Linked DNA regions of Archangium primigenium. The protein of the gene in region 1 interacts with the protein of each later gene in a pairwise test. Links are inferred from orthologs where the notes say so. Each region holds a gene or a part of one and is shown on either strand. Other genes may lie near its edges.

What was found.
Region 2: the proteins of rlmN (region 1) and ftsZ interact in binary tests that used the Escherichia coli proteins (3 or more experiments, as listed by UniProt). The link is inferred for Archangium primigenium from one-to-one orthologs.

What each region holds. Positions count from the first base shown.
Region 1 is NZ_JADWYI010000001.1:6,003,451-6,017,782, reverse strand. What follows is about bases 1,712-4,642. They hold rlmN (dual-specificity RNA methyltransferase RlmN), read left to right. Parts: upstream 1,712-2,560; coding sequence 2,561-3,724; downstream 3,725-4,642. Other genes in these bases: rimM (ribosome maturation factor RimM), read left to right, coding at 4,368-4,642; I3V78_RS24630 (KH domain-containing protein), read left to right, coding at 4,093-4,371; rpsP (30S ribosomal protein S16), read left to right, coding at 3,813-4,067; ndk (nucleoside-diphosphate kinase), read left to right, coding at 1,963-2,406; sucD (succinate--CoA ligase subunit alpha), read left to right, coding at 1,712-1,923. Outside these bases: sucC (ADP-forming succinate--CoA ligase subunit beta), read left to right, coding at 1-999; more of sucD, read left to right, coding at 1,024-1,711; more of rimM, read left to right, coding at 4,643-4,913; tRNA (guanosine(37)-N1)-methyltransferase TrmD, read left to right, coding at 4,913-5,647; rplS (50S ribosomal protein L19), read left to right, coding at 5,772-6,173; I3V78_RS24610 (ATP-binding protein), read left to right, coding at 6,278-8,227; I3V78_RS24605 (YraN family protein), read left to right, coding at 8,263-8,625; rsmI (16S rRNA (cytidine(1402)-2'-O)-methyltransferase), read left to right, coding at 8,638-9,468; I3V78_RS24595 (hypothetical protein), read right to left, coding at 9,487-10,722; I3V78_RS24590 (M23 family metallopeptidase), read right to left, coding at 10,867-11,775; I3V78_RS24585 (sigma-54-dependent transcriptional regulator), read right to left, coding at 12,045-13,460; murein biosynthesis integral membrane protein MurJ, read left to right, coding at 13,657-14,332.
Region 2 is NZ_JADWYI010000001.1:2,858,656-2,872,991, reverse strand. What follows is about bases 7,580-10,514. They hold ftsZ (cell division protein FtsZ), read right to left. Parts: upstream 9,686-10,514; coding sequence 8,474-9,685; downstream 7,580-8,473. Other genes in these bases: I3V78_RS39885 (tandem-95 repeat protein), read right to left, coding at 9,969-10,514; I3V78_RS12185 (hypothetical protein), read left to right, coding at 8,107-8,472; I3V78_RS12190 (acetyl-CoA carboxylase biotin carboxylase subunit), read right to left, coding at 7,580-7,971. In the rest of the region: I3V78_RS12220 (ABC transporter ATP-binding protein), read right to left, coding at 1-681; I3V78_RS12215 (glycosyltransferase family 39 protein), read right to left, coding at 678-2,966; I3V78_RS12210 (FHA domain-containing protein), read left to right, coding at 3,235-4,902; I3V78_RS12205 (response regulator), read left to right, coding at 4,966-5,559; I3V78_RS12200 (enoyl-CoA hydratase/isomerase family protein), read right to left, coding at 5,598-6,371; I3V78_RS12195 (biotin/lipoyl-binding carrier protein), read right to left, coding at 6,368-6,586; more of I3V78_RS12190, read right to left, coding at 6,622-7,579; more of I3V78_RS39885, read right to left, coding at 10,515-14,336. UniProt on the Escherichia coli protein: Essential cell division protein that forms a contractile ring structure (Z ring) at the future cell division site. The regulation of the ring assembly controls the timing and the location of cell division.

The DNA.
Region 1 (14,332 bases):
AAGGGCGGCGGCGTGAAGCTCGCCAAGAGCCCCGCCGAGGCGAAGCAGCTCGCCCAGCAGATGCTCGGCATGAAGCTCAAGACGATCCAGACCGGGCCCGAGGGCCAGACGGTCAACAAGGTCTACATCGAGGAAGGTCTGGCCATCGGTCAGGAGCTCTACCTCGGCGTGACGCTGGATCGCGCCACCTCGCGCATCACCTTCATGGCGTCCCGTGAGGGCGGCGTGGAGATCGAGGAAGTGGCCGAGAAGCACCCGGAGAAGATCCTCCGCGAGGCGGTGGATCCCATCTCGGGCTTCCAGGACTTCCAGGGCCGCAAGCTGGCCTTTGGCCTGGGCCTGACGGGTCCCACGGTGAACAAGTTCGTGCAGTTCTGCGCGGCGCTCTACCGCGTGTTCATCGAGTCGGACGCCTCGCTCGTGGAGATCAACCCCCTGGTCATCACCAAGGAGGGGGGCGTGGTGGCGCTCGACGCGAAGGTGGACTTCGAGGAGAACGCGCTCTACCGGCACAAGGAGCTGCAGGCCTACCGGGACCTCGCGGAGGAGGAGCCGCGGGAGATCCAGGCCAAGGAGCACGACCTGGCCTACATCGCGCTGGACGGCGACATCGGCTGCATGGTGAACGGCGCCGGTCTGGCCATGGCCACCATGGACACCATCAAGCTGGTGGGCGGCAGCCCGGCCAACTTCCTGGACGTGGGCGGCGGCGCGAGCAAGGAGAAGGTGACGGCGGCCTTCAAGCTCATCCTCGCCGATCCGGCGGTCAAGGCGGTGCTCGTCAACATCTTCGGCGGCATCATGAAGTGCGACATCATCGCCGAGGGCATCATCGCGGCGGCCAAGGAAGTGCAGTTGAAGATCCCGCTGGTGGTGCGCCTCGAGGGCACCAACGTGCAGCAGGGCAAGGACCTCCTGAGCAACTCCGGCCTCGCCATCACCCCCGCCGACAACCTCCGCCAGGCCGCCGAGAAGGCCGTCGCCGCGGTGAAGAAGTAGTCCCAGGCAGAGAAAGGTCAAGCCATGAGCATCCTCGTCAATGAGAACACGAAGGTCCTCTGCCAGGGCATCACCGGCTCGGCGGGCTCGTTCCACTCCAAGCAGATGCTGGAGTACGGCACCAAGCTGGTCGGCGGTGTGACGCCGGGCAAGGGCGGCACCGACTTCGAGGGCAAGGTCCCCGTGTTCAACACGGTGGCCGACGCGGTGAAGCAGACCGGCGCCAACACCTCGGTCATCTTCGTGCCGCCGCCCTTCGCCGCCGACTCCATCATGGAGGCGGCCGACGCGGGCATCTCCCTCATCATCACCATCACCGAGGGCATCCCCGTCAACGACATGGTGCGCGCCAAGCGCTACATCCAGGGCAAGCAGGGCGTGCGCCTCATCGGCCCGAACTGCCCGGGCGTCATCACCCCCGGCGCCAAGTGCAAGATCGGCATCATGCCGGGCCACATCCACAAGCCGGGCCGCATCGGCGTGGTGTCGCGCTCGGGCACGCTCACCTACGAGGCCGTGCACCAGCTCACCCAGCTGGGCCTGGGCCAGTCCACCGCGGTGGGCATCGGCGGCGACCCGGTCAACGGCACGGACTTCGTGGACGTGCTCAAGCTCTTCAATGACGATCCGGAGACGGACGCGGTCATCATGATCGGCGAGATCGGCGGCAGCGCCGAGGAGGCCGGTGCCGAGTACGTGGCGCGCGAGTTCAAGAAGCCCATCGCGGGCTTCATCGCCGGCCAGTCCGCCCCCCCGGGCAAGCGCATGGGCCACGCGGGCGCCATCATCTCCGGCGGCAAGGGCACGGCCACCGAGAAGATCAAGGCCATGGAGGCCGCGGGCTTCGTGATGGCCGCGAGCCCCGCCGAGCTCGGCACCACGCTGCAGGAGGCCATCAAGCGTGGCCCCCCCAAGAAGCGCTAGTTCCTAAACCCGCTGTCCCGACATACCAGGAGCCATTCCATGGCCATCGAGCGTACGCTGTCCATCATCAAGCCGGACGGTCTTCAGAAGGGCGTCATCGGTCAGATCATCGCCCGCTTCGAGGAGAAGAACCTCAAGCCCGTCGCCATCCGCCTGCAGCACCTGTCCCAGGCCCAGGCCGAGGGCTTCTACGCCGTTCACAAGGCTCGCCCCTTCTTCAAGGATCTGGTGAGCTTCATGATCTCCGGCCCCGTCGTCCTGATGGTGCTCGAGGGTGAGAACGCCGTGCTGGCCAACCGCGACCTGATGGGCGCCACCAACCCGGCCAACGCCGCCCCGGGCACCATCCGCCGCGACTTCGCCACCAGCATCGACCAGAACACGGTCCACGGCTCGGACAGCCTGGAGAACGCGAAGAACGAGATCGCGTACTTCTTCCGCGAGACCGAGGTCCACGGCTACGAGTACGCCGGCAAGAAGTAGTCCGGACGGGCTCCCTCGAGGAGCCCTGCCTGGAGCCCGGCCCGGTCCCCGCGCTCCGTCGCGGGACCGGGCCGTCGTCTTTTCCGGGGGCCATTTTTGACTCCGCCTCCCCGGATGTGGGAAGGGACGCTGTCTCCTGCCCGTTGGAACCCTGATGACGCCGACCGAGCCCTCCAGCGCCCCCGCCGAGATCCCGGCCCCCGTCCTGCCCGTCGCGGCCCCCGCGCCCGCGAAGCTCACGGAGGTCTCCAGCCTCACGCTCGAGGGGCTCACCCGCTTCCTCACCGAGCAACTGGGCGAGAAGGCCTTCCGGGCCGGGCAGCTCTACCGGTGGATGCACCAGCGCGGCGCCACCTCGTTCGACGAGATGACGGACCTGTCCAAGGCCCTGCGCACGAAGCTCAAGGAGCGCGCGGAGATCGTCCCGCTGGTGAAGGACGCCGAGCAGCGCTCGGTGGATGGCACCATCAAGTACCGCTGGAAGACGCGGGATGGCCGCTACATCGAGTCCGTCTACATGCCCTCCGCGGACCGCAAGACGCTGTGCGTGTCCACGCAGGTGGGCTGCGCCATGGCGTGCACCTTCTGCATGACGGGCACCCTGGGCCTCAAGCGCAACCTGACGCCCGGGGAGATCGTCGCCCAGGTGCACGCGGTCAACCGCGAGGTGCGCAAGAACGAGGGCCTGGAGACGCTGCGGCCCCTGTCCAACCTGGTGTTCATGGGCATGGGCGAGCCCCTGCACAACTTCGAGAACCTCAAGACGTCGCTCGCCATCCTCCAGTCCGGGGACGGGCCGAACTTCAGCCACCGCCACATCACCGTGTCCACCGTGGGCCTCGTGCCGATGATCGAGCGCTTCGGGCAGGAGACGGACGTGAAGCTGGCCATCTCGCTCAACGCGAGCACCGACGAGCAGCGCTCCCAGACGATGCCCGTCAACCGCAAGTGGAACATCGCGGCGCTGCTCGACGCCTGCCGCAAGTTCCCCCTGCGCCAGGGCCGCCGCATCACCTTCGAGTACGTGCTGCTGCGCGACTTCAACGACACCGACGCGGACGCCGCGCGGCTCATCGAGCTGCTCAAGGGCATCCCCGCCAAGGTGAACCTCATTCCCTACAACGAGAACCCCGGCCTGGGCTTCCAGACGACCATGGAGCAGCGGGCCGAGCGCTTCCGGGAACTCCTGTGCGAGGGCCACGTGGCGGCCTTCATCCGGCAGAATCGCGGGCGGGACATCGCGGGGGCGTGCGGCCAGTTGGCCAACCGGGGAGGGGAGAGCGCCTCGGAATCGGCGCAAAGCCCCGAGCTTCCTTGACAATCCGCGCGTGGGGGGGTTAAGAGCGCCCCCCTCCAAGCTGATCACCTTCTTGTCTCACCTTCAGTCTTCACCTGGAGCATCAGAAATGGCCGTTATCCTCCGTCTCGCCCGCGCGGGCTCCAAGAAGAAGCCGTACTACCACGTGGTGGCCACTGACTCCCGCAGCCCCCGGGACGGCAAGTTCATCGAGGCCGTGGGCTCCTACGATCCGAACCACACCCCCGCCAAGGTGGAGTTCGACGCGGAGCGCCTGGCGCACTGGCAGAAGGTCGGCGCGCAGGAGTCCGAGACCGTCAGCGAGCTCATCAAGCGCCACAAGCGCGCCACGCCCGCCACCTAGTCCCCCTCGGGGCTGAGTCGACAGCGTGGAGCCACTCATCCTCTACCTGGTGCGGTCCCTGGTCGATCATCCCGACCAGGTCGCCTTGCGCGCGTCCGAGGTGGACGGGGCCCGGCTCTACGAGCTGAAGGTCTCCCCCGAGGACGTGGGCAAGGTCATCGGACGTGATGGGCGCACGGTGGGTGCCCTCCGGACGCTGATCGGCGCCGCGGCCCAGAAGCATGGGCAGAAGGTCCGTCTGGAGATCCAGGACGACCGTCGCGTGCCGCCGGGCCCCGCCTCTTCCCCTCCCGACAACCCGTGACGCTCAAGCCCCATCTGGAGTTGGGCTACGTGGCACGGGCCCATGGTCTCAAGGGCGAGGTGGCCGTACGCGCCTTCGACCCGGCCTCCGAGACCCTGGACTTCGTCGAGCGCGTGCTCGTGCGCACCCGCGCCGGGCAGGAGCGCCTGCTGCGCATCGAGTCCGTGCGGCCCACCCCCAAGGAGACCCTCGTGGTCTTCGAGGACGTGGAGCGCCGCGAGGACGCCGAGGCGCTCGTGGGCGCCACCGTGCTCGTGTTCCGCGAGGACCTCGAGCCTCCGTCCGAGGACGAGTACTTCCAGGGAGACCTGGTGGGCCTCACCGCGGTGGATGCCGCGGGCAACGTGCTCGGCCGCGTGGAGGAGCTGTGGGACACCGGCGAGGTGCCCAACCTCGTCATCCGCGCCGAGGGCCGCGAGGAGCTCGTGGTGCCCTTCGCCGATGACTTCGTCTCCACCGTGGACATCCCGGGCGGCAAGCTCGTGGTGAAGCCTCCGGAGTACCTGGAGGTGGGCGGCGGCGGGCGGGACGAGGAGGCGTGATGTTTCCCGTGGAGGTGCTGACGCTCTTCCCGGACAGCGTGCAGGGCTACCTGGGCGCGAGCATCCTCGGCAAGGCCCGGGACAAGGGCCTGCTCGGCGTCACCGTGACGTACGTGCGCGACTACGCCGAGGGCAAGCACCGGGTCACCGACGACGCGCCCTACGGGGGCGGCGCCGGCATGGTGATGAAGCCCGAGCCCCTGGTGGCGGCGCTGGAAGCCGCCCGGGCCCGGGCCCCCGCGGGCACCAAGGCCCTGCTGATGAGCCCCCGCGGTCCCACCTTCACCCAGGCGCGGGCCCGCGAGCTCGTGCGCGAGCCCGGGCTGATCCTCGTGTGTGGCCGCTACGAGGGCGTGGACGAGCGGGTCATGCCCTTCCTGGACGGGGAGTTGTCCCTGGGGGACTTCATCCTCACCGGGGGCGAGGTGGCCGCCCTGGCCGTGGTGGACGCCGTGGCGCGGCTGTTGCCCGGGGTGTTGGGCAACGAGGCCTCCAGCGTCACCGAGAGCTTCGAGGAGAACCTCCTCGAGCACCCGCACTACACCCGGCCGCCCGTCTTCCGGGGCGCCGAGGTGCCCGCCATCCTCCAGGAGGGAAACCACGCGCGCATCGCCCGGTGGCGGCGCTGGCACGCGCTGCGGCTCACGCGCGAGCGGCGGCCGGATCTGTTCGCCCGCCTGACCTTGGGCAAGGCGGATCTCAAGTTGTTGTCCAAGGCCGAGGAGGAGTTGTAAGCCTCCCGGAGGCATTCTCCGAGGGAAGTGGCCTCTCCGGGCTTGATCCGGCTCCCGCCACTCTGGTAGGACGGCCCGCTCTCAAGTTTTCGTACCCCAGTCTGAGCTTTTCTGGAGTCAGTCCATGCGTCGCAGCGCTATCGAGTACGTGGAGGCCAAGCACCTCCGCCAGGACGTCACCGTGTTCCAAACCGGTGACTCGGTTCGGGTCCACTGGAAGGTCAAGGAAGGCGACAAGGAGCGCGTGCAGGCGTTCGAGGGTCTCGTCATCCGCAAGACGAAGGGCTACAACCGCGCCACCTTCACCGTGCGCAAGGTGTCCTTCGGCGTCGGCGTGGAGCGCATCTTCCCGGTGCACAGCCCCCGCTACGAGAAGATCGAGGTCCTCACCCGCGGCCACGTGAACCGCAACCGCCTCTTCTACATCCGCAACCTCAAGGGCAAGGCCTCGCGCGTGGAGAGCGTGGAGGACGTGGAGATGCGTCGCGCCGCCAAGGCCGCCAAGGTCGTCAAGGCCAAGGCGTAGTCGGCGTCCTCCGGTCCGCTCGCGGGCCGGTGCCTTTCCGGGGAGTGTCCTTTTTCAAGGACGCTCCCTTTTTTCATGTTCACGCGCGCTAGAATGGGGGGCGCATGCACTTCGTCGAGCTTGCCGTCCAGAATGTCCGGGGGTTCTCTCCGACCGGCCGTTTCGCCTTGAAGACGGGCTATCTGGTCCTCAAACCACCCGCGACGGACCCGAGCCCGATGGCCGGGCTGTCGCTCGCGCTGCTCTTCCCGGATGGCCGGGGCGGGGACGCGGCGTTCTCCGCCTCGCCGCAGAAGCCGGGCAAGGCCGCGCTCACGCTGGTGGGCCAGGACGGGGTCACCTACCGCGTGCTGCGGGAGCTGGGCGGTGGGGGCTCGCTGCACCGGCTCAACCCCACCACGAAGCAGCCAGAGCTCGTCACGCAGGACACCGCCGAGGCCAACCAGTTCCTGCGCGGCCAGGTGGGACTGCCGCCGCGGGGCACCTTCGAGTCCATCTTCTGCCTGCAGGCCGGGCAGCTGCCCTCGCGTCGCCCGCGGGGTGGCGTCCGCGCGACGACCTCCAGCGGCGGTCTGCGCACCAAGTCCTCGCCGGGCATGCCCGCCGTGCGCACGCAGTCCTCGCCGGGGCTCGCCCTGGGCGGGCTCGCCAGCGCCCAGGCGGTGCAGCCCGCCCACGACATTCCCGCCGCCGAGGCCCGGCAGAAGGAGCTCGAGAAGGAGCTGCTGCTCTGCAAGGAGGTGGACAACCTCCAGTTCGAGGTGGACGGGCTCAACTCCCAGGTCTTCGATCTGGAGCAGAAGCTGCGCGGCACGGAGGGCCTCAAGGAGAAGGTGCGCGAGGCCGAGGCGCTCTGGAACGCCGAGCCCACGCCCGAGAAGATGGGCCTGCCCGCGGACATCGCCGCGCGTGCCGAGCGCTACGGCCGGGTGCTCGCCCGGCGGGACGAGGCCATCGCCCGGCTGCTGGCCGACAAGGATCTCGCCGAGGAGGAGGCCGCGCGGCTGCCGGAGATCAAGCCGCTGGTGAAGAACCGCAACTTCTGGATCGCGGTGGCCGCGGGCGTGCTGTTCTTCGGCCTGAGCTTCTTTCTGAGCAAGAGCGCGCGCTACGTGGCCCTGCTGGACGTGCCGGCCTTCGGCTTCGCCGCCGTGCTCGCCCTGCGCTACGTGGAGGATCTCCAGGAGAAGGATCGGGTGGATCGCCGCAACGAGACGTTCACCGCCCGCGAGAAGAAGATCACCGAGGAGTTCGAGGCCGAGGCCGCGCCCGTGCGCCGTGCCATGGAAATCTTCGACGTGGACACGCCCGGGGACATTCCTCCCCGGCTGCAGCGGCGCGAGCAGCTCGGCTCCGAGGTGGCGCAGCTGCGCACCCAGCTCATCACCCAGGAGCGGCACCCGGAGTTCGTCGCCGCGGGCGAGCAGCTGCCGCTCATCCGCCAGCAGATCGAGCTGCTCAACGCGAAGATCGAGCAGAAGGGCACCTTCGTGCGCGACATGCGCGAGGTGGAGCGCGAGCTGTCGCGCCTCAAGGAGTCCATCGCGCTCGCGCGCAACCCCCAGGCCATGGCGTCCCTGTCCGGGCACGACGTGTCCAGCGGGCCGGAGCCCCTGGAGGATCCCTCGCCCCTGTTGCTCGGGCAGGCGGGAGACTTGCTCACCCTGGACGTCCACGCCGTGACGGGGGTGATGCGCGAGCGCTGCACCCAGTACTTCAGCGCCCTCACCGAGCGCCGCTACGTCGGCGTGGAGTGGGACCGGGACGGCAACACGTCGGTGGTGGGCGCGTCGGGTCGGCGCCAGTTGCTCTCGGAGCTGCCCCCGCGCGAGGTGGACCTCTTCTTCCTGAGCCTGCGGCTCACGGTGGTGGAGAAGGTGAGCGCGCGCGTCAAGATGCCGCTGCTCGTCGAGGATGCGTTCCTCGGCGTGGACGAGTCCCGATTGCCGCTGCTCGGCCGCATGCTCAAGCACCTGGGCACGCTGACCCAGGTCTTGCATGTCACGCCGCTCGGGGGCTTCGCGCAGGTCGCGGACGCGACGATTCCCCTGTAGAGCGGGGGGCGCGGCGGGAAAGGCGAGGGGCGAGGGTGGAGCGCAAGCAGTGGGGGAACGAGGGCGAGGCGGCGGCGGTGCGCTACCTGGAGGCCCAGGGCTACCGAATCCAGGCGCGCAACTACGCGTGCCGCCATGGGGAGCTGGACGTGGTGGCCGAGCGCGAGGGCACCCTGTGTTTCGTGGAGGTGCGCATGCGCTCCACGGCGGCCTGGGGCGATCCGTCCCAGACGGTGTCCTTCGCCAAGCAGCGCCGGGTGGTGAAGACGGCGCTGCACTACCTGGGCACGCAGGGCGTGCGCGGCCGCATGCTGCGCTTCGATGTCATCTCGGTGGTGGGCCGCGGCGAGCGCGCGACGGTGGAGCATCTGCCGGGCGCGTTCGACGCCGGCATGTGAGGACTCAGGGTTATGTCGGGAACGCTTTATCTGGTGGCCACGCCCATCGGGAACCTGGGGGACGTGTCCACGCGGGCCCTGGAGACCTTGCGGCAGGTGGCCTTCGTGGCTTGCGAGGACACGCGCCACTCGCGCGTGCTGCTCGATCACTTCGGCATCGCCGCGGACACGGTGAGCCTGCCCGCCTTCGCCGAGGGGCAGCGCGCGGGCCGCATCCTGGACCGGCTCGAGGCCGGGGAGGACTGCGCCCTGGTGACGGACGCGGGCAGTCCGGGCATCAGCGATCCCGGCGAGAAGCTGGTGGCCGAGGCGATCGAGCGGGGCGTGAAGGTGGTGCCGGTGCCGGGGCCCACCGCGCTGGTGGCGGCGCTGAGTGCGTCGGGGCTTCCCACCGGGCGCTTCCACTTCCTCGGCTTCCTGCCGCGCAAGGGCCCCGAGCGCCAGGCCATGCTGGAGGAGGTGGCGCCCCTGTCCGCGACCCTCGCCCTCTATGAGTCCCCGCGGCGGCTCGGCGAGACGCTGGCGGATCTGCGCGACGCGCTGGGCGAGCGGCGGTGCGTGGTGGCGCGCGAGCTCACCAAGGTGCACGAGGAGTTCGTGCGCGGCGGCTTGAGCGCGCTCGTGGAGCGCTACGCGACCGAGGAGCCCCGGGGCGAGGTGGTGGTGCTCGTGGAGGGCCGCACGGGCGAGCAGCGCTGGAGCGAGGAGGAGCTGCGGCGCGCCCTGGAAGAGGGGCTCGGGCGCGGCGAGAAGCTCAAGGGGTTGAGCACCGAGCTGGCCCGCCGCGCCGGCTGGTCCGGGCAGGACGTGTACCGGCTCGGGCTCGGGCTCAAGAAGCGCTAGGCACGCCCGGCGCTCCGCTCAGAACGTGAAGAGCGCCGTCGCGTCGAAGCGGAAGTCCTTGCTCTCGGACGCGAAGAAGCGCGTCCCGGCGGCGTCCCAGCGCGGATCGTGGCTGGGGTTCGCGCTGAGCGTGGTGCCGCCCGTGGGATCGGCCTCGGGCTTCTCTCCCGTCAGGGCGTGGTCCGTGTTGTAGAGGAACATGGCCGTGCCGCGGATGGCGAGGAAGCCACTGACGCGCACCGTGAGGCCCGCCTGGCCGCCCACCTGGAGGTACTCGGAGGTGGTGAGCATCTTGCCCAGCGCGCCGCTCAGCTCGTTGTAGTAGCGCCCCGCGCCCACGAAGTTGCCCACGGCGCGCACGTCCAGGCGGATGTTGCGCACGGGGTTGTCGATGATCTGGAACTCCGAGCCCACCACGACGCCCACCACGTGGGGCGCCTGGAGGCCCGTGGCCGCGCGCGTCCACCCGGCGGCCAGGCCCGTGGGGCCGCAGTTGCCCCGGCTCCCCGCGTCGAGCAGTCCGTCATTGTCGCAGTTGGAGTAGGCGCCGGGGCCCCGCACGGGGATGGTCCACGAGGCCCTGAAGTACGGCTCGGCGAGACCAATCTGCCGCGAGAGCGCCGTGCTCAGCGTGTACTTGTGCACGCGATCGCCCACGGGCGTGCGGGACGTGCCGTCGCTGTACGTGTCGACGGACGGATCGAGCCGGGCGGCGGTGGGGGCCTCGTAGTGGAAGCGGGCCACCCAGGTGGGCTTCGTGTCGTCCTTCTTCTGGTTGAAGATGGCCCACGCCAGGCCGAAGCGCGCGTTGCCCAGGCCGAGCCGGTAGGCCCGGTAGCCATTCTCCGTGCCGGTCGCGCGCGCGGGCAGGTTGGCGAGAAGGGGCGCGCCGGCCGTGACGCCCTCGGCGTAGTCGCCGTACTCGTTGCGGAAGAGGATGAAGGGCAAGCCGAAGGAGAACTCCACGTCCTGGGAGATGCCCGCCGCCACGTCCACGTTCAGACGCGTCTCGTACTGGGAGTAGTTGAACGCGCTGCGCAGCTCCCGCGGAGCCCGGCCCTCCAACTTCTCGGGCGTGGCGAGCTCGCGCAGGATGTGCGTGCGGCGAATGGTGTGTTCGATCCCCGCGTCGATGAACAGCCCGAAGGGATCGTTCTCCTCGAACGAGGAGGCGACGCGGGTGACATCCGCCGCGGTGGCGACGAACGGCATCCCCAGAGACAGGGCGGCGGCAACGGCACGAAGCCTGGACATCCGACCTCCGAAATCCACTTCCCCGGGTCCGGCGCGGCGCGAGCCCCTTTCGGGCCCTCCCCACCGCCTAACCCCCGGGAAATGTTGGGAAAATTTCGGGGACGCTAGCCGCCACGCCCGGGGGTGTCAAGAAACGGAATCGGGTCAGTGACCCGCGCCCGCGCCCGCCACCACCGTGGTGCCGAACAGCGCGTCCTGCCGGCGCATCTCCGCCTCGAAGGAGGCGCGCTGCGCGGTCGCCAGCGAGCGCCGGTAGGTGCGGTGGCTCTCGTAGGGGTCCAGCACGCGATCGTTCTGGGCCTCCAACTGGTAGTGCAGGTGCGGCGCGAACGAGCGACCACTGTTGCCGCTGCGGCCCACCACCGTGCCGGCGGCGATGCGATCGCCCACCTTGAGCGAGCGCGGCAGCTCGTCCATGTGCAGGAAGAGGGCCCGGCGGTGCTTGCCCCCCACCTCCTCCAGCTCCACGCAGTTGCCGTTGAAGCGGAAGCTCCAGTTCTTGCGCTTCACGATGCCGGTGAAGGGCGCCTTGACGGGGGTGCCCACCGCGGTCTTGAAGTCCACGCCCTTGTGCTTGCGGCCATCGCGCAGCAGCGACGTCACCTGCTCGTAGTCGTCCAGGGGCGAGCCCTCCAGGCGCAGCTCCAGCTCCTCGCCGCCGGGCTGGTAGTAGCGGGGCGCCTTGTCGCCCGAGGCCTGGAAGCGGTAGGCGCGGTGGGTCTGGCCCGTCTTGCCGCTGGAGAAGCGCACCGCGTGCACGAGCGGCTCCTCGGTGGCGCGCGTCTCATAGAGGATGTCCAGGCTGTCCCCCCGGCGCAGGTCTCCCGGCACATCCACCCACCACACCAGCGTGCGCGTCACCACCTGGGCGAGCGCGGGGCCCACCGAGGCGCCCGCCGCGGCGACGAGCGCCGTCTCCAGGGGGCCCTCGATACGCACGGTGACGTGCGACATGCCCGTGGGCGCGGTGGCCTGGAGCACCGTGGGCGGCACGCCGCCCGCCGGGGCCAGACCGCCACCCGGGGTGGGGGCGGGGAGGGCCGTGGGGGCCATGGCGGCGAGGGTTTCAGAAGGGGAGGGGTCTACGGGGGCCATGGCGGCGACGGGCTCGGCCGGAGCGGACGGGCTCCGGTTGTTCCACCACCACACACCTCCGACCACCAGGCCAAGGACCAACGAGATGACCAGGACCGGCCCCAACGGGCTCTTCTTGGGTTGGGGTCCGAGGGTGGGAAGAGGCGGCCGCATTCAAGCTCCCAGGAGGTAGGGGGGGATGGCGCGGGGTCCGAACCGTTGGTTTCGCGGCGATATTTCGCCCCGGCTCAGTCCTCGGCTCCCTCGTCGCGCCCATCCTGTATCGCCATGTCGCGCAGGCCAAATTCCTTCATCTTCGTTTGTAGGGATTTCCGGCTGATTTGCAGCAGCCGGGCCGCCCGGGTGACGTTGCCGCCCGTCTCGTCCAGGGCCTTGCTGATGAGGTCCTTCTCGAGCTCGGCCGCCTTCATGCGGACGATGTCCTTGAGGCCTCCCTCGCCGGGGGCGGCCTCCAGGGGAGCGGCCGGCGCGGCGGGCGGTGGCGTGGTGGCCTGGCGCACCGGCTCCGGCAGGTCGCGCGCGGTGATGGAGGGGCCGTCGGCGAGCAGCAGCACGCGCTCGATGAGGTTCTCCAGCTCGCGGATGTTGCCGGGCCAGTAATAGGCCTGCAAGAGCGCGAGCGCGTCCTCGGTGATGCCCTCGATCTTCTTGTTGAGCTTGCGGTTGTACTTCTCCACGAAGTGCGCCGCGAGCATGGGGATGTCCCCGCGCCGCTCGCGCAGGGCGGGCAGCACCAGGGGCACCACCGCCAGCCGGTAGTAGAGATCCTTGCGGAAGCGGCCGGCGTCGATCTCCTGCTGCAGGTCGCGGTTGGTCGCGGCGATGAGGCGCACGTCCACGCGCGTCGTCTTGATGCCGCCCACGCGCTCGAACTCGCCCTCCTGCAGCGCGCGCAAGAGCTTCACCTGCATCTCGACGGGGATCTCCCCGATCTCGTCGAGGAAGAGCGTGCCCTCGTCGGCCAGCTCGAAGCGGCCGGGCTTGGAGGTGACGGCGCCGGTGAAGGCCCCGCGCTCGTAGCCGAAGAGCTCCGACTCCAGCAGGGTGTGGGGGATGGCGGCGCAGTTGATCTTGATGAAGGGCTTGTCGCGGCGGCTGGAGGCGCCGTGCAGCGCCGAGGCGATGAGCTCCTTGCCCGTGCCGCTCTCGCCGGTGATGAGCACGGTGGCCGGGGTGTCCGCCACCTTGTCGATGATCTTGAAGACGTCCTGGAGCTGGGGCGACTCGCCGATGATGGCGGCGCGCGCCTTGGCGTCGGCGCGCACCGAGCGCTGGGCGACGACGTGCGCCTTGGCGGCCTTGGCGATGGCGGCGGAGAGCTCCGACTGATCGAAGGGCTTGGTGACGTAGTCGAACGCGCCGGCCTTGATGGCCTCCACGGCGGAGTCCACGGTGCCGTGCGCGGTGATGATGATGACGGGCACGTCCGGGTTGGCGGCGTTGACGGCCCGGAGGACCTCCATGCCGCCCGCCTTGGGCATGACGAGGTCGGTCACCACGATGTCCGCGCCGTTCTTGTGGAACTCGGCCAGGCCCTGCTCGCCATCGGCGGCCACGGTGACGTCGAAGCCGTCGCGGCGCAGCAGGGCGGCGAGCACCTTGCGCAGGTTCGCCTCGTCGTCGATGACCAGTACTTTCGCCATGGGGACTAGAGCTGGACCGCGGGGAATGCCCGGAAACGGCCGGGCGCCACATCGGTCGACAGGTCGTGGTCTGGGGGGCCGGCCATGGGAGCGCTGACCATCGCGGCCCGCTGGGGTGAGCGTCAAGGGAAACCCGGGCGAGCAGGGGAGGAAGGCCTTCTGGGGCGTGAAGGGGCCGACATAGAGTGCGGCCCTCTTGACTGTTCCCGCTCCTCGACCCGACGCGCTGCCCACTCCCGCTCCTCCGCACCGCGTGCCCGCGGGCACCACCGTCAAGGGTGGCGGCGGGGCCCTGTTCGTGGCCGCGGGCATCCTCGCCTCGAAGCTGGTGGGGCTCGTGCGCGAGCGCGCCTTCGCGCACTACCTGGGCAACGGGGTGTCCGCCGCGGTGTTCAAGGCGGCGCTGCGCATCCCCAACTTCCTGCAGAACCTCTTTGGCGAGGGCGTGCTGTCCGGCTCCTTCATCCCGGTGTACGCGGGGCTGTTGGGCAAGGGGGATGACGAGGAGGCGGACCGGGTGGCGGGCGCGGTGTTCGGCCTGCTGGCGCTGGCCACGGGGGTGATGGTGGCGCTGGGCATGCTCGCCACGCCCTTCTTCGTGGACACCATCGCCCCGGGCTTCGAGGGCGAGGCGCGCGCCCTGGCCATCCGCCTGGTGCGCATCCTCTTTCCGGGCACGGGCCTCCTGGTGATGTCGGCGTGGTGCCTGGGCGTGCTCAACAGCCACCGCAAGTTCTTCCTGTCCTACCTGGCGCCCGTGGTGTGGAACCTGGCCATCATCACCGCGCTGGTGGGCGCGGGCCTCCAGGGCCTGGCCGAGGAGCCTCTGGCGCGGGTGGTGGCCTACGGCGTGGTGGCTGGGTGCGCGCTGC
Region 2 (14,336 bases), 3.2 Mb from region 1 along the record:
CAGCGCGCTGCCCGCGCGCCGCAAGTCCTCGAGGGGGGCGAGCGCCAGGAGCCGGCCCTTCACCACCGCCACCCGGGTGCACAGCCGTTCCACTTCCACGAGGTTGTGCGAGCACAGCACGAGCGTGCGGCCCTCGGCCGCCAGCTCCGCCACCGCGTCGCGCACCGTGCGCGCCGACTCGGGATCCAACCCGCTGGTGGGCTCGTCCAGGAAGAGCACCTGGGGCTCGTGCACCAGCGTGCGCACGATGGCGAGCTTCTGCCGCATGCCCTTGGAGAAGCTCCCGCAGGGCTCGTCCTCCCGGCCGCCGAGCCCGAAGCGCTCGAGCCACGCCTGGGCCCGGGGCCAGACACGGCGCTCGTCCAGTTCGTGCAGCTTCATGAAGAAGCGCAGGTTGTCCCGGGCGCTCAGCCGCTCGTAGAGCCCGGGCTGCTCGGTGAGCAGGCCCACGGCGCGGCGCAGCGCCTCGCCCTGGGTACGCACCGAGTGGCCCCACACGTGCGCCTCGCCCTCCGAGGGCTTCAGCAGCCCCGTGAGCATGCGCACGGTGGTCGTCTTGCCGGCGCCGTTGGGCCCGAGCAGGCCGAACACCTCGCCGGGACGCACGTCGAAGGTCAAACCCTCCACCGCCGTGCGCGCACCGAAGCGCTTGGCGAGGCCCTGCACGGAGATGCCGCTCAATCGATGGTCACCAGGACGAACTTGTTGTTGATGTCGCGGTCGATGACCGTGACGGTCTTGTCGGCGCCCGCGGTCTGGCGCAGCACGTTGAGCCGGTTGTGCTCCACGAGCGCCCACTCCCGGCCGGGCTGATCCACGAAGGGCTTGAGCTTGGGCGTCTCGCGGATCTGCTTCACGGTGTTGCGCGAGTAGAACGTCTCGCCGCGCCAGTTCATGAGGTAGGCGGTGATGGGCTCGCCCGGCTTGCGCTGGGCGTAGTAGCGCCAGAACAGGTCGCGCTGGGTCCAATGGTGGGACAGGTCCACCCAGTGGCCCCAGCTGAACCAGAGCGCGAAGCCCGCCGCGAGCGCCCAGAACGTGCCGTAGAGCAGCACCCGCATCCGCAGGAGCGCGGCCACCACGGCCAGGCCCCCGGCCACGAAGAAGGCATAGCCGAGCATCATCTTCACGTTGACCGGCTCGGACAGGGTCTTGAGCAGCGCGTCGCTGGCCAGCGTGCCTCGCCAGCCCCGCGCGAGGCAGCCCAGGCCCACCACCCACAGGAGCCCCGTGAAGGCCCACAGCCCCGTGCGCGACTCCGCGTCCGCGCGCCAGGCCTGCCACGCGAGCCACGCCCCCACGAGCACCAGCGCGCCGCCCGCCACCGGCGTGGCGGCCACCGAGCCGGGCGCCGCGAGCGGCACGACGAAGGCCGCCCCCAGCCCCAGGCACACGAGCGCCACGGCGCGCGAGACGGGCGAGGCCCCCGCGCGCGGGGGAAACACGCCCAGCGCGAGGTAGAGGCCCACGGCGAGCAGCACCGCCGCCAGCACGTCACCCGCCCACAGCGGCCGGGAGGAGAACATGGCGATGGGCTTGGTGACGAGCTCCAGCGGGTAGGGCCGGTCGTAGTTGTAGACGAAGAGGTCGGTGAAGGCCTTGGGGTTGCCCGCCAGGTCATGGCCCACGAGCAGGAACAGCACCAGGCCCAGCACCAGGCTCATGGCGTGGGCGCCGATGCCCTCTTCCCAGAGCCGGTCCACGAACAGGGCGATGAGCACCGCGAGCCCCGGCAGCACGGGGAACACGTAGTGGTGGAACTTGGTGGCCGAGGAGGACAGGAGCGTGAAGGAGAAGGCCACCCACAACACGGCGATGAGCGCCAGGTGCTCGGCCTTGTCCGGGGAGCGCGGACGCAGCCGCGTGGCCAGGGCGAAGGCCCCCGGCACCAGGGCCACCCAGGGGAAGATGGCGAAGCCCCCCTGCTCGATGAAGTACACGAAGGAGCCGCCCGGCGTGGTGGTATGCACCCCCGCGCTCAGCCGGTTGAGGTGATCGTGGATGAAGAAGCGGTACCAGAAGCGCTTGCCCTCGTCGTCCACGCCCTCGAAGAGGCAGAGCACCAGGTACCAGGGCACCGCCACCGCCGCGAACACGAGGATGCCCGTGCCCAGCCGCATCCGGTAGAGCTGCGCCCACACCACCGGCATGGGCCGCGTGCCCGCGCGCACCTCGGCGCGCACGCCCCGCTCCAAGAGCCAGCGCAGGTGGGCGTTGATGCTCGCGCCGTCATACGGCACCACCGCGAAGAGCGCGTAGAGCATCAGGATGATGGCGGGCAGGCCCACGCCGAGCAGGCCCTTGGCCAGGGTGGACAGCCCCAGGAAGACATAGAAGGCGTACCACCACGCGGCGCGGTGGCGCGTCGTCTCGTCGAGCTGGCCCACGAGCGCGCAGGCCATGGCGCACACGAGCGTGGTGACGAAGGGCGTGTCCGTCACCGTCTGGCGCGTGAGCAGGAAGTAGAGCGGCATGGTGGCCAGCACGAAGCCCGTGGCCAGGCCCGCCCGCGCGCTCACCACCCGCGCCACCGCGAGCGACAGCAGCGCCACGGCCGCGATGCTCAAGAGCGCGAAGGGCATCCGCATGCCCCACTCCGTATAAAGACCCAGGGCGCCCTCGGTGCGCAGCGTGCCCACCACCTGCATGCCCAGCGCCTGCATCCACATGGTCAGCGGCGGCTTGGAGAAGAACCAGGCGTTCTCCCAATAAGGGAACACGTAGTCCCGGCGCTGCACCATCTCCCGGCCCACCTCGCCGTAGTGCGTCTCCCACGGGTCCCACAGCCCCACCGCGCCCAGGTAGGGCACGAAGAGCAGCGCGGCGAAGGCGGCCGTGGCCAGGGCGACCCGCAGGGAGGGCTCCAGCCCCAACCACCGCTTCATCCAGGGCTCCCGCGCCAGCTCCCTGCCCAGAATGGCGTCGGTGAAGGTCCGCGGCTCCTGCCGCACTCCGTTGCTCTCCACGGGCAAGTCGCCTCCGTCCACGGGGTCCCCGGCTCCGGCTCCGGGTGGCGGCCTTATATCCCCGCCCCCCTCCAGGGTCGACCACCACCCGACGCACGGCCCGCCACCGGGCACGGGCGCCGGGCGGCCGGACCCCCCTCGGCCACCTGTCGGATGGACATCACTCCTGTCAAGGGTCTTGCTACGCTAAAAGCCCTGTCGTTTGGCGCAGATACCCTTCTTGAGGTGCCTGGGGGCGTTCTGCTATAGCTGTAAGGGGACTCTACTCGTGCTGAAGCTCATCATCGAAGACGACGAAGGGCGAAAGACCGTCGTTCCCTTCATGCGCGACGAGATCACGATCGGTCGTCAGGAGGGAAACACCATCCGCCTGACCGAGCGCAACGTGTCTCGGCGCCACGCCCGCCTCTTGCGCCAGAACGGGCACGTGGTCGTGGAGGATCTGGGCAGCTACAACGGCGTGCGCATCAACGGCGAGCGCATCCAGGGACCTGCCCAGGTCGGTGACGGCGATCTCATCCAGATTGGCGACTACGACCTGGCACTCCAGCAGGAGGCCGCGGTCCAGCCGCCCATCGCGCCCACCATCCGGGTGCCCAGCGCGGCGCTCCAGGCCGCCCTCGAGGACGGCGAGCGCACGTCCGAGGACGAGCTCGAGGACCCGCCCGACGCCCATGACGAAGGCGACACGCCCTCCACGCCCGACCAGCGCCGCCACGCCACCGCGGTCATCCGGCTGGATCAGGTGGAGGCCAACCGGCCGCGCCGCGCCGTGCAGGTGCCCGCGGAAGACGCGCCCCATCTGGTGGTGGTGAGCCCCGAGTTCAAGGGGCAGGAGTTCGCCTGCATCAGCACCGAGATGCGCGTGGGCCGCACCGAGGACAACGACATCGCGATCGATCACCGGTCGCTGTCGCGGCTGCACGCCAAGATCGTCCGCGAGGACACGGGCGAGTGGCGCGTGCTCGACATGCAGTCGGCCAACGGCCTGAGCGTCAACGGCGAGAGCTACGCCCAGGCGCCCCTGAACCACGGCGACCTGCTGGAGCTGGGCCATGTGAAGCTGCGCTTCGTCGGTCCGGGCAAGAGCACCGACGGCCTGCTGCATGACGGCTCGGCCAAGGGCTCGCGCAAGGGACTCGTGCTGGGCCTGGTGGGCGTCGTGGCCATCGGCGCGCTCGGCGGCGCCGCCTGGTTCGTGTTCGGCAACAAGGAGCCGGCCCCCGTGCCGCCCGTGGCCACCAACACCCCGCCCGCGCCCCCGACCCCGCCCGTGATGGACACGCCACCGGCCGCGCCCTCGCTCGAGGACACCCTCAAGAGCGCCCAGGCCTCCATGGACGCGCGCGACTTCGACGCCGCGGTGGCCACGCTCGAGGGGCTCGACGCCAAGGGCCAGCCGTCCACCGCGGCCAGCGAGCTGCTCACCCTGGCGCGCGCCGAGCAGACCGCGTCCAAGAACCTGGCGCTGGCGCAGCGGGAGTTCGGCGCGGGCAAGTTCGCCGAGGCCCAGAAGGCCCTGGCCGCCTCGGCCACCACGCGCGCCTTCGCCACCGAGTACGCCGACCTCAAGCAGAAGGTGGACACCGCGCTCAAGCCGAGCACCGGCACCAAGCCCACCGCCGCGACCCCCACGGCCGCGAACACGGCGGACGTCGCCGAGAAGACCTATAACGAGGGCGCGCAGTTGCTGCGCGAGAAGAAGTACAAGGAAGCGGAAGCCTCCCTCAAGAAGTGCATCGCCACCGATCCGGGTTTCGCCCCCTGCTACATGTTGATGGGCAGTGTGGTGGCCCGGCTCAATCGCCCCGCCGAGGGCGCCAAGTATTACCAGGAGTTCCTGAGGCTCGCGCCCAACGATCCGAAGGCGGTCCAGGTCCGCAAGCTGGTGGATGAGTACGAGAAGAGTCAAAAAACCACGGGGGATGGCAAGTAGCCCCAGGGCCGCGCCGCACTCAGTGGGCCACTGACGTGCCCCCTTCACCCAAGGAGAAGGTTCGTGCAGATCCGTATCCTGGTAGTCGATGACGAGCAGGACAACTGCGACTACCTCAAGCTCGTCCTCATGCGGGAGGGCTACGACGTCGTGACCACGACGGATCCCACCAAGACGGTGGAGATCCTGCGCAGCGCCGACTTCCACCTCGTCATCCTGGACATGATGATGCCCGTCATGTCCGGCACCGAGGTGCTGGAGCACATCCGCAAGTACGACACGGACGTCGCCGTCATCGTCGCCACCGCCTACCCCACGGTGGACACGGCCGTGGCCTCGTTGAAGAACCAGGCCAGCGACTACGTGAAGAAGCCCATGGAGCCGGAGCAGTTCCTAGGCGCCGTGCGCAACGCGCTCGCCAAGAAGGGCCTGTCCCAGGACCCCGAAGCGGACCTGCACCGCGCCATCGGCCGCACCATCCGCGACGCGCGCAAGACGCAGGACCTCACCCTCAAGCAGCTCGCGCGCCGCACCGGCCTGTCCGTGTCGCTGCTGTCGCAGATCGAGCGCGCCGAGTCCTCGGCGTCCATCTCGTCGCTCTACAAGATCGCCTCCGCGCTGCAGTTGCGCATGGGCGAGCTGTTCGGCGACACCTGAGTCGTGGCGGGGGAGCGAGGCCGCTCCCCCGCTGGGCCTCAGCGCCCGTGGAAGCGGGGCGGACGCTTCTCCAAGAAGGCCGCCTTGCCCTCGCGGGCATCCTCGCTCGCGAAGGCCCGTGCCCGCGTGTCGCGCATCCGCCGCGACGCCTCCTCGGACAAGGCGGGACGCGCGAGCAGGTGGAAGCCCTCCTTCATGCCCGCCACCGCCAGGGGGGCCTGCTGCGCGAGCGTCCGGCACAGCTCCATCGCCCGACGGTCGGCCTCCGCCGAGCACTCGTCCAACAGCCCCCAGGCCAGCGCCTCGCGCGCGTCCAGCCGACGCCCGGACAGGAAGAGCATCTTCGCGCGCGACAGGCCCACCAGGCGCGTCGCGCGCGACAGGCCCGCCATCGCGTAGACGATGCCCAGCCGCGCTGGCGGCATGCAGAAGAGCGCCGTCTCCAACCCCACGCGGAAGTCACACGCCATCGCCAGGTCGAAGCCCGCGCCAAACGCCGCGCCATTCACCAGGGCCACCGTGGGCAGGGGCAGGGTCTCCAGCCGCTCCAGGCACGCCATCAGCGCGTCATCTGGCAGCCGCTCGGCGGTGGGCGCCGCCAGCCCATGCAGGTCGTAGCCCGAACAGAAGACACTCCCCTCGCCCGACAGGAGCACGGCCCGCGCCCGCGACGGCGCCTCGCTTAGGGCCTCGTCCAGCCGGGCCACCAGGGCGTCGTCCAGGGCGTTGCGCCGCGCGGGGTTGGACCACCGGAGGACCAGGACCCCGTCCTCGCCCCACTCCACCGCCAGCGACGCACCCGACGCCGTCATTCCGGCTCCACGACCACCAGCACGTCCCCCTCGCTGACCGACTGGGATTCCTGGCAACGCAGCTCCCGAACGATCCCCGCCCCCTCCGTCTCCACCGGCATCTCCATCTTCATGGACTCGAGGATGACGAGCGTGTCGCCCGCGGCCACCCGCTGTCCCACCTCGACCAGAATCTTCCACACCGTCCCGGTGATGTGCGCCGCCACGTCCGCCATCGCTGTGCTCCTCCCTGGATGTATCGCCTGTGCGCTCACGGCCTCGCGTGCTGCTCGAGGAAGCGCGTGTTCAACGTCCCCGCCTGGAACACCGGATCGCGCAGGATGCGCAGGTGCAGGGGGATGTTCGTCTTGAGTCCCTCGACCCGGAAGTCCTCGAGTGCCCGGATCGCCCGCGCGATGGCCTCCGCGCGCGTGGCGCCCGAGACGATGAGCTTGGCGATCATCGGATCGTAGTGAGGCGTGACGATGTCTCCCTCCGCGTAGCCCGCGTCCAGGCGCACGCCCTCGCCCGTGGGGCCCTGGAACACGCGCAGCGGACCCGGCGAGGGCAAGAAGCGCACCGGATCCTCCGCGTAGATGCGGAACTCCAGCGCCACGCCCCGCCGCCGCACGTCCTCCTGGCGCACCGTGAGCCGCTCGCCCGCGGCGATGCGCAGCTGCCAGGCGATGAGATCCAACCCCGTGGTCGCCTCCGTCACCGGGTGCTCCACCTGCAGCCGCGCGTTCATCTCGATGAAGTAGAACGCCCCGTCCGCGCAGAGGAACTCCACCGTGCCCGCGTTGGCGTAGCCGAAGGCCCGCGCCGCGGCGAGCGCCGCCGGGAAGAGCCGCTCCGCCAGCGCCTCCCCTCCCACGTCCGCGAACAGGGGCGAGGGGGCCTCCTCCACCACCTTCTGATGCCGGCGCTGAAGGGAGCACTCCCGCTCCAGCACGTGCAGGAGGTGGCCGTGGTGGTCTCCGAGGATCTGCACCTCGATGTGGCGCGGCGCCGGGAAGTAGCGCTCCAGGTAGAGGCCGTCCCGCCCGAAGGCCGCCCGGGCCCGATCCGCGCACTGGCGGAAGACCTTCGCCAGCTCGGCGGGCGTCTGGGCCACGGCCATGCCGATACCGCCCCCGCCCCCGGCCGCCTTGCACAGCACCGGATAGCCGATGCGCTCGGCGGCCTCGCGCGCGGCGTCCACGTCCGGCACCAGGCCCTCGCTGCCCGGCACCACGGGCACGCCCGCGGCGGCCACGAGCTGACGCGCCCGGCTCTTGTCCTTCATCCGCTCCATGGCCTCGGCGGGAGGCCCCACGAACACGAGCCCCGCGTCCTGGCACACCCGGGCGAACCCGGCGCTCTCCGACACGAAGCCGTACCCCGGGTGCACCGCGTCCGCCCCCGTGGCCCGCGCCGCCTCCAGGAGCGCCGCGACATTCAGGTAGCTGTCCCGGGGCGGGGCCGGACCGAGCCGCACCGCCTCGTCCGCCTCGCGCACGAAGGGCAGCCCCGCGTCCGCGTCCGAGTACACGGCCACCGTGGCCAGGCCCATGCCCCGGGCCACCGTCTGGATGCGGCGGGCGATCTCTCCCCGGTTGGCGATGAGCAGCTTCTTGAACATGACCGCGCCTCCTCGCTCGGGGCGGTCGGCCACCCTAGACGCCCCCTCCCCCACTGACAAGGAGCCAACGTCCCCGGACCGGGAAGTTGCGACCATGTAGGGAAATGGCGTAGGTTCCGGGCCGTGAAGCCTCCCATGACAGGACGAGTGGTGGATCTCCAGGGCGCGCGCCTCGAGCGGCGGCTGGAGCTGTACCGGACGCGCGTGGCCGAGCGCCATGGCACCAACCGCGCGGCGGTGGAGGCACTCTACCAGGGAGGCACGCTCTTCACGCCGCAGGGCACCCGCGCGGGCCGGGCCCTGCTGCGCGCCCAGCAACTCTTGCAGCGCGCGAGCGGGCTCGTGGAGCTGCTGTCCGGCGAGGGCGTGGTCCCCGCGCCCCGGCTGCCCGCCCAGGTGGACGCGCTCTACCGCGAGCTGGACACGCTGCTGTCGCGGAGTGACGCGCTCTCTGGACGTCATGCGCGGGTGGCGGGCGTGGCCCGCCTCCCCGGGCGCTGACTCACGGCATCTCGGTCTGGCCCTGACGGCGCAGGAACGTCGGGATGTCGAACTGATCCTCGTCCAGCGGCAGCGCCGCGTCCCGCACCACCGCGGTGCGCCCGGTCAGCGAGCGGCTCTCGGCGGGAGCCACCGTGCGCGCGCCGGCCTTGGCGGGCACCAGGCTGGCCACTTCCTCGCGCGCGTTGGACAGGCTGATGGACGGGGGCCGCGTGACCACGGGCACCTGCACCACCGGCGCCGGCTGGCGCTTGGCATCGCGCGAGACGAAGCCCGTGGCGATGATGGTGATCTTCACCTCGTCCTGGATGTTGTCGTCGATGAGCGAGCCGAAGATGATCTCCGCGTCCGGGTCCGCCGCGTCGTGCACCAGCGTGAGCGCCTCGTTGACCTCCTGGAGGGTCATGTCGCGGCCGCCGGTGATGTTGATGAGCAGGCCCGTGGCGCCGTCGATGGAGATGTCCTCGAGCAGCGGGCTGGAGATGGCCTGCTGCATGGCGCTCAGCGCGCGCTTGTCTCCCGTGGACTGGCCGGTGCCCATGAGCGCCAGGCCCTTGTCGCTCATGATGGTCTTCACGTCCGCGAAGTCCACGTTGATGTAGCCGTGGTACTGGATGAGGTCGGAGATGCCCTGCACGGCGTTGAGCAGCACCTCGTCGGCGCGCTTGAACGTCTCCAGCAGCGGCATGGGCGCGTTGCTCAGCGTGAGCAGGCGCTGGTTGGGGATGGTGATGAGGGTGTCCACCGCGGCCTTGAGCTCCACGAGCCCCTGCTCGGCCTGCTTGCGGCGCTTGTTGCCCTCGAAGAGGAAGGGCTTGGTGACCACGCCCACCGTCAGGCAGCCCAGGCTCTTGGCGATGTCCGCGATGATGGGCGCCGCGCCCGTGCCCGTGCCACCGCCCATCCCCGCGGTGACGAACACCATGTCCGCGCCCTCGATGATCGAGGCGATCTGATCGCGCGACTCGAGCGCCGCCTCGCGGCCCATCTCCGGGTTGGCACCCGCCCCCAGCCCCTTGGTCAACGTCTGTCCGAGCTGCAGCCGCATGGGGGCCTTGCTCGCCGCGAGCGCCTGCACATCGGTGTTGGCGGCGATGAAGTCCACACGCTCAAGCTTCGCCATGATCATCGTGTTGACGGCGTTGCACCCAGCGCCCCCGACGCCGATGACACGAATCTTGGCGGCCTGCTTGTTCTGCTCGAACTGGTCCATGTGTTTCCTTCTTTCGGCGCGGGCCATCCGCAGTCCGCGCGCGCCACTGCGGACACCATCTTCAGCAAGTCGCGTTCTTTGGCAAGTTCTGAGCTACGAACCTGTAGCGCCCCGTCGCATCGCCAAGTCGTCACAGGCACTTACGCGAGAGCCCCACCAGAGCAGCCGTGCGCCGTGGTGGGTGCATCACACCTCTTGACTCGCGTGACGGGCATCGCGGAGCGCATGAGGAACCCCTTCTCACGCGCTCCGCGGTCCACCTGCGTGGACAGGTTCGCGACGACTAGGGCGTGTCCACGCCGTCCATCCGGAGGATGGTGAACTCCACCCGGCGGTTGTTCTCGCGCCCCTTGGACGTCAGGTTGCTGTCCACCGGCCGCGTCTCGCCGTAGCCCGTGGCCTCCAGCCGCTCCGCGCCGATCTTCTCCTGCTCGACGAGCCGCCGCCGCACGTTGTTCGCCCGGCGCTGGGACAGGTCCAGGTTCTTCGCGTCCGAGCCCTGACTGTCCGTGTGGCCCTCGACCCGGACCTTCTCGATTTGAGGATTGGCGCGCAGCACCGCCGCCACCTGCTGGAGCAGGTTGAAGGAGCGGGGAAGGATGACGTCCTTGTTGGTGGCGAAGTAGACCTTCTCCAGGATGAGGATCTTGTTGCCCTGGATGACCACCATCGCCTTGCCCTGATCCGGGCAGCCGTCCTCGTCCTTCACCCCGTTGATCGTCTCCGGCTCGTTGGGGCAGCGGTCACTCGTGTCCGGAATGCCGTCCTTGTCGTTGTCCGGATCCGGGCAACCATCCTCGTCCTCGAAGCCGTCCTTGTCCTCGGCCTCCAGCGGGCACTTGTCCTGGGCGTCGAGCAGCCCATCCCCATCGGAATCGACGGGCGCCGGGGGCGCGACCGGAGCCGACGCCTTGGGGGCCTCCTTGGGCGCGGCCTTGGGAGCCACGGGCGCCACGGGCGCCGTGTCCGGGCAGCCATCCTCGTCCTCGAAGCCGTTGATCGTCTCCGGCTGGTTGGGGCAGCGGTCGCGCGTGTCCGGAATGCCGTCCTGATCGTTGTCCGGATCCGCGCAGCCGTCGTCGTCCTGGAAGCCGTCCTTGTCCTCGGGACCATACGCGCACACGGACGCCACGGCGGGCAGCGGCCGGGGCGCGGCCCGCGTGCCCGAACCCGCCGTCCACATGAGCCCGGCGAAGACGCGGTAGGTGGGCGTGCCGTACCCGCGTGACAGGCCCGGACCCGCGCCCACATGGGCCGCGAACGCCTCCGTGAAGCGGTACTTGAGCGCCCCGAGCAGCTCCACGGGCAGTTCCTCGGCCTCGGTCTCGCGCAGGCCCACCGCGCCCACCAGCGTGGCCGCGGCCGCCAGGCGGTGCGTGCCGAGCTCGAAGGGCAGCTCGGCCCCCAGCCCGTAGGCGAACTCGTTGCCCAGGTCCAGGTTGTACGAGGACTGATCCCCGCGGAAGTGGAAGCCCACGTTGGCCAGCACACGCACGCGTCCCGCGTCCCACTCACCGAGCAGCTTGGGCTGCACGGACACCCCGCCCCCGCCGAGGAAGCGCTGGCCCCCCGCCGTGGGCAGCACGATGGGCACCAGCAGGCCCAGGTGGAAGCCGTCACCGCGCGTGGACAGCAGCCGCAGCTTGGGAATCAGGCGCAGGTCCCCCACGCCCGTGGCATCGACGCCTCCCGCGAAGAGCGGCGCCACGAGGGGCTCGCGCTCGGAGCGTTGAAGCGTCACCGGCAGCGCCACGCCCAGCTCCAGCCGATCGAAGAGCGCGATGGCGCCCATCAGGTCCGCGGTAAACTGGTGGTGCACCACCTGGTACACGTAGTCGTCCGAGCGGGGATCCACGAAGCCGAGCGGATCCCGCGCGTAGTTGAGCGACAAGCCCAGGTTCCACCCGAGGTGGGACGCCATCCTCGGGCTGGAGACCCCCAGCACGTCCCGGGCGCCCGGGCCCGGCTTGTACTGCTGCACGTCGATGGACTCGGAGGCGCTCGGGTAGCGCTGCGCCCAGGCCGGCGCCGCCACCAGCCCCGTGCCCAGCATCAGCACGCAGGACACGCCCAGCCCGAGCAGCGAGCGCTGGGAGGAGCCCCCGCGCCGGCGGCGCAGCAGCGTCCCCGCGAGCAGGAGCATCGCCAGCGGCAAGCCCAGGCTCGAGCCCGAGGCGGCGCAGCCATGGCCCGCCAGCCGGAGGTCATCCGACCCGTCCAGCGGATCCGATCCCGCGCGAACCTCGTCGCCATCCTTCACGCCACCGCGATCCGTGTCGGCATCGTTGGGGTCGGTCTCGGTCTGGCCGGGATCGAAGGACCCGTCGTGGTTCTTGTCCTCCTCGCCATCCTTGAGACCATCGCCGTCCGTGTCCGGGTTGTGCGGATCCGTGGTCGTCGAGGGATCCGCGTCCGGACGGAAGTTGGGCGAGGTCCGGTCGGTGCCCACGGGCGCCGTGTCGGCCGTCACGCCCCGCTCGGTGCCGTCGAGGATGCCATCGTCGTCACTGTCCCCGTCGAGCGCGTCGATGAGGCCATCGCCGTCCGTGTCCGTCACGCCGTCCAGACCGTCCGGGACGCCGTCGTTGTCGCTGTCGTTGTCGAACGGATCCAGGCCGAGCGCGATCTCGGTCGCGTTGTCGATGCCGTCCCCATCCGCGTCCACGTCGTCCGAGGCCTTGTTGGGATCCGTCTCGTTCGGGTCCACCCGGCCGTTGTGGTTGGCGTCCTCGATGCCATCGAACACGCTGCCGTTGTCCGTGTCCTTGGAGAGCGGATTCGTCGTGGTGCTCGGATCCGCGTCGGGCACGAAGACGTCGGGATCGGTGCCCGGACCCTCGGCCTGCGCCAGACCGGACTCCAGACCGTCGCCCAGGCCGTCGCCGTCCGTGTCGAACACGTTCGGATTCGTCTCGTCCGCGTCGACGATGCCGTCGTGGTTGGCATCCTCGGTGCCGTCGAGCAGACCGTCATCGTCCGAGTCCCCATCCAACGGGTTGGTGGGGTTCTTCCCGTTGACCTCGATCCCGTCGATCAGACCGTCGCCGTCCGTGTCCGGGTCGTTCGGATCCGTGCCCCGCGCGATCTCCTCGTTGTCGGTCAGACCGTCCCCATCCGTGTCCACGTTCGACGGCATCACCATCACGCGCACCGTGGCCATGGCCGTGCCGCCATTGCCATCCGAGATGGTGTAGGTGAAGCTCGTGGCGCCAGTGAAGCCCTGCGCGGGCGTGAAGCGCACCACGCCGCCCGTCAGCGTCACCGTGCCATTGGCCGGCTGGGTCACCGACACCACCGTCAGCGTCTCGCCCACATCCGGCGCGATGGAGTCGTTGGCCAGCACGTCCACCACCGATTCCTGTCCACCAGGCACCGTGACGTCATCGTCCACGGCCGTGGGCGGATCATTCACCGGGGTCACCGTCACGCGCACCGTGGCCATGGCCGTGCCGCCGTTGCCATCCGAGATGGTGTACGTGAAGTCCGTGCCGCCGAAGAAGTTCGGCGCGGGCGTGAAGCGCACCACCCCACCCGTCAGCGTCACCGTGCCGTTGGCCGGCTGAGACACCGCCACCACCGTGAGCGTCTCGCCCACATCCGGCGCGCTGGAGTCGTTGGCCAGCACGTCCACCACCGTGGCCCCACTGTCCTCCGCCACCGTGACGTCGTCGTCCATGGCCGTGGGCGGGTCGTTCACCGGCGTCACGGTCACCTCCACCGTGTCCGTATCCGTCTGAGGACCACCCGAGCCCGTGTTGCCCAGGTCGTTGCTCACCAGCTGCACGCTCGCCGCGCCGTTGAAGTTGGCCGCGGGCGCGTACGCCAGCCCGTCCAGCGCCGCGTTCACGTTGGCCAGCGTGCCCTGGAACTTCATGGTGGCGTCGGTGGTGCCGTCGCCCGTGGAGAAGGTCAGGCCCGTCAGTCGGCCCAGCGTCAGCACGCCGTTGGTCGCCGTGAGCGTCACCTCCATGTTGCCCGTGCCCACGTCCACGTCCGTCACCGCCAGCGCGTTGCCCTGCGCCGTCGAGAACACCTTCGTCGTGTCCTCGTCCATCGTCTGCGCCACCGGCACCACGTTCACCGGCGCGTCGTTCACGCCCGTCACGGTCACCGCCACCGTGTCCGTATCCGACTTGGCCCCGCCCGAGCCCGTGTTGCCCAGGTCGTTGCTCACCAACTGCACGCTCGCCGCGCCGCTGAAGTCAGCCGCGGGCGCGTACGCCAGGCCGTCCAGCGCCGCGTTCACGTTGGCCAGCGTGCCCTGGAACTTCATGGTGGCGTCGGTGGTGCCGTCGCCCGTGGAGAACGTCAGGCCCGTCAGCCGGCCCAGCGTCAACACGCCGTTGGTCGCCGTGAGCGTCACCTCCATGTTGCCCGTGCCCACGTCCACGTCCGTCACCGCCAGCGCATTGCCTTGCGCCGTCGAGAACACCTTCGTCGTGTCCTCGTCCATCGTCTGCGCCACCGGCACCACGTTCACCGGCGCGTCGTTCACCGCCGTCACCGTCACCGCCACCGTGTCCGTGTCCGACTTCGCCCCGCCCGAGCCCGTGTTGCCCACGTCGTTGCTCACCAGCTGCACGCTCGCCGCGCCGTTGAAGTTGGCCGTGGGCGCGAACGCCAGCCCGTCCAGCGCCGCGTTCACGTTGGC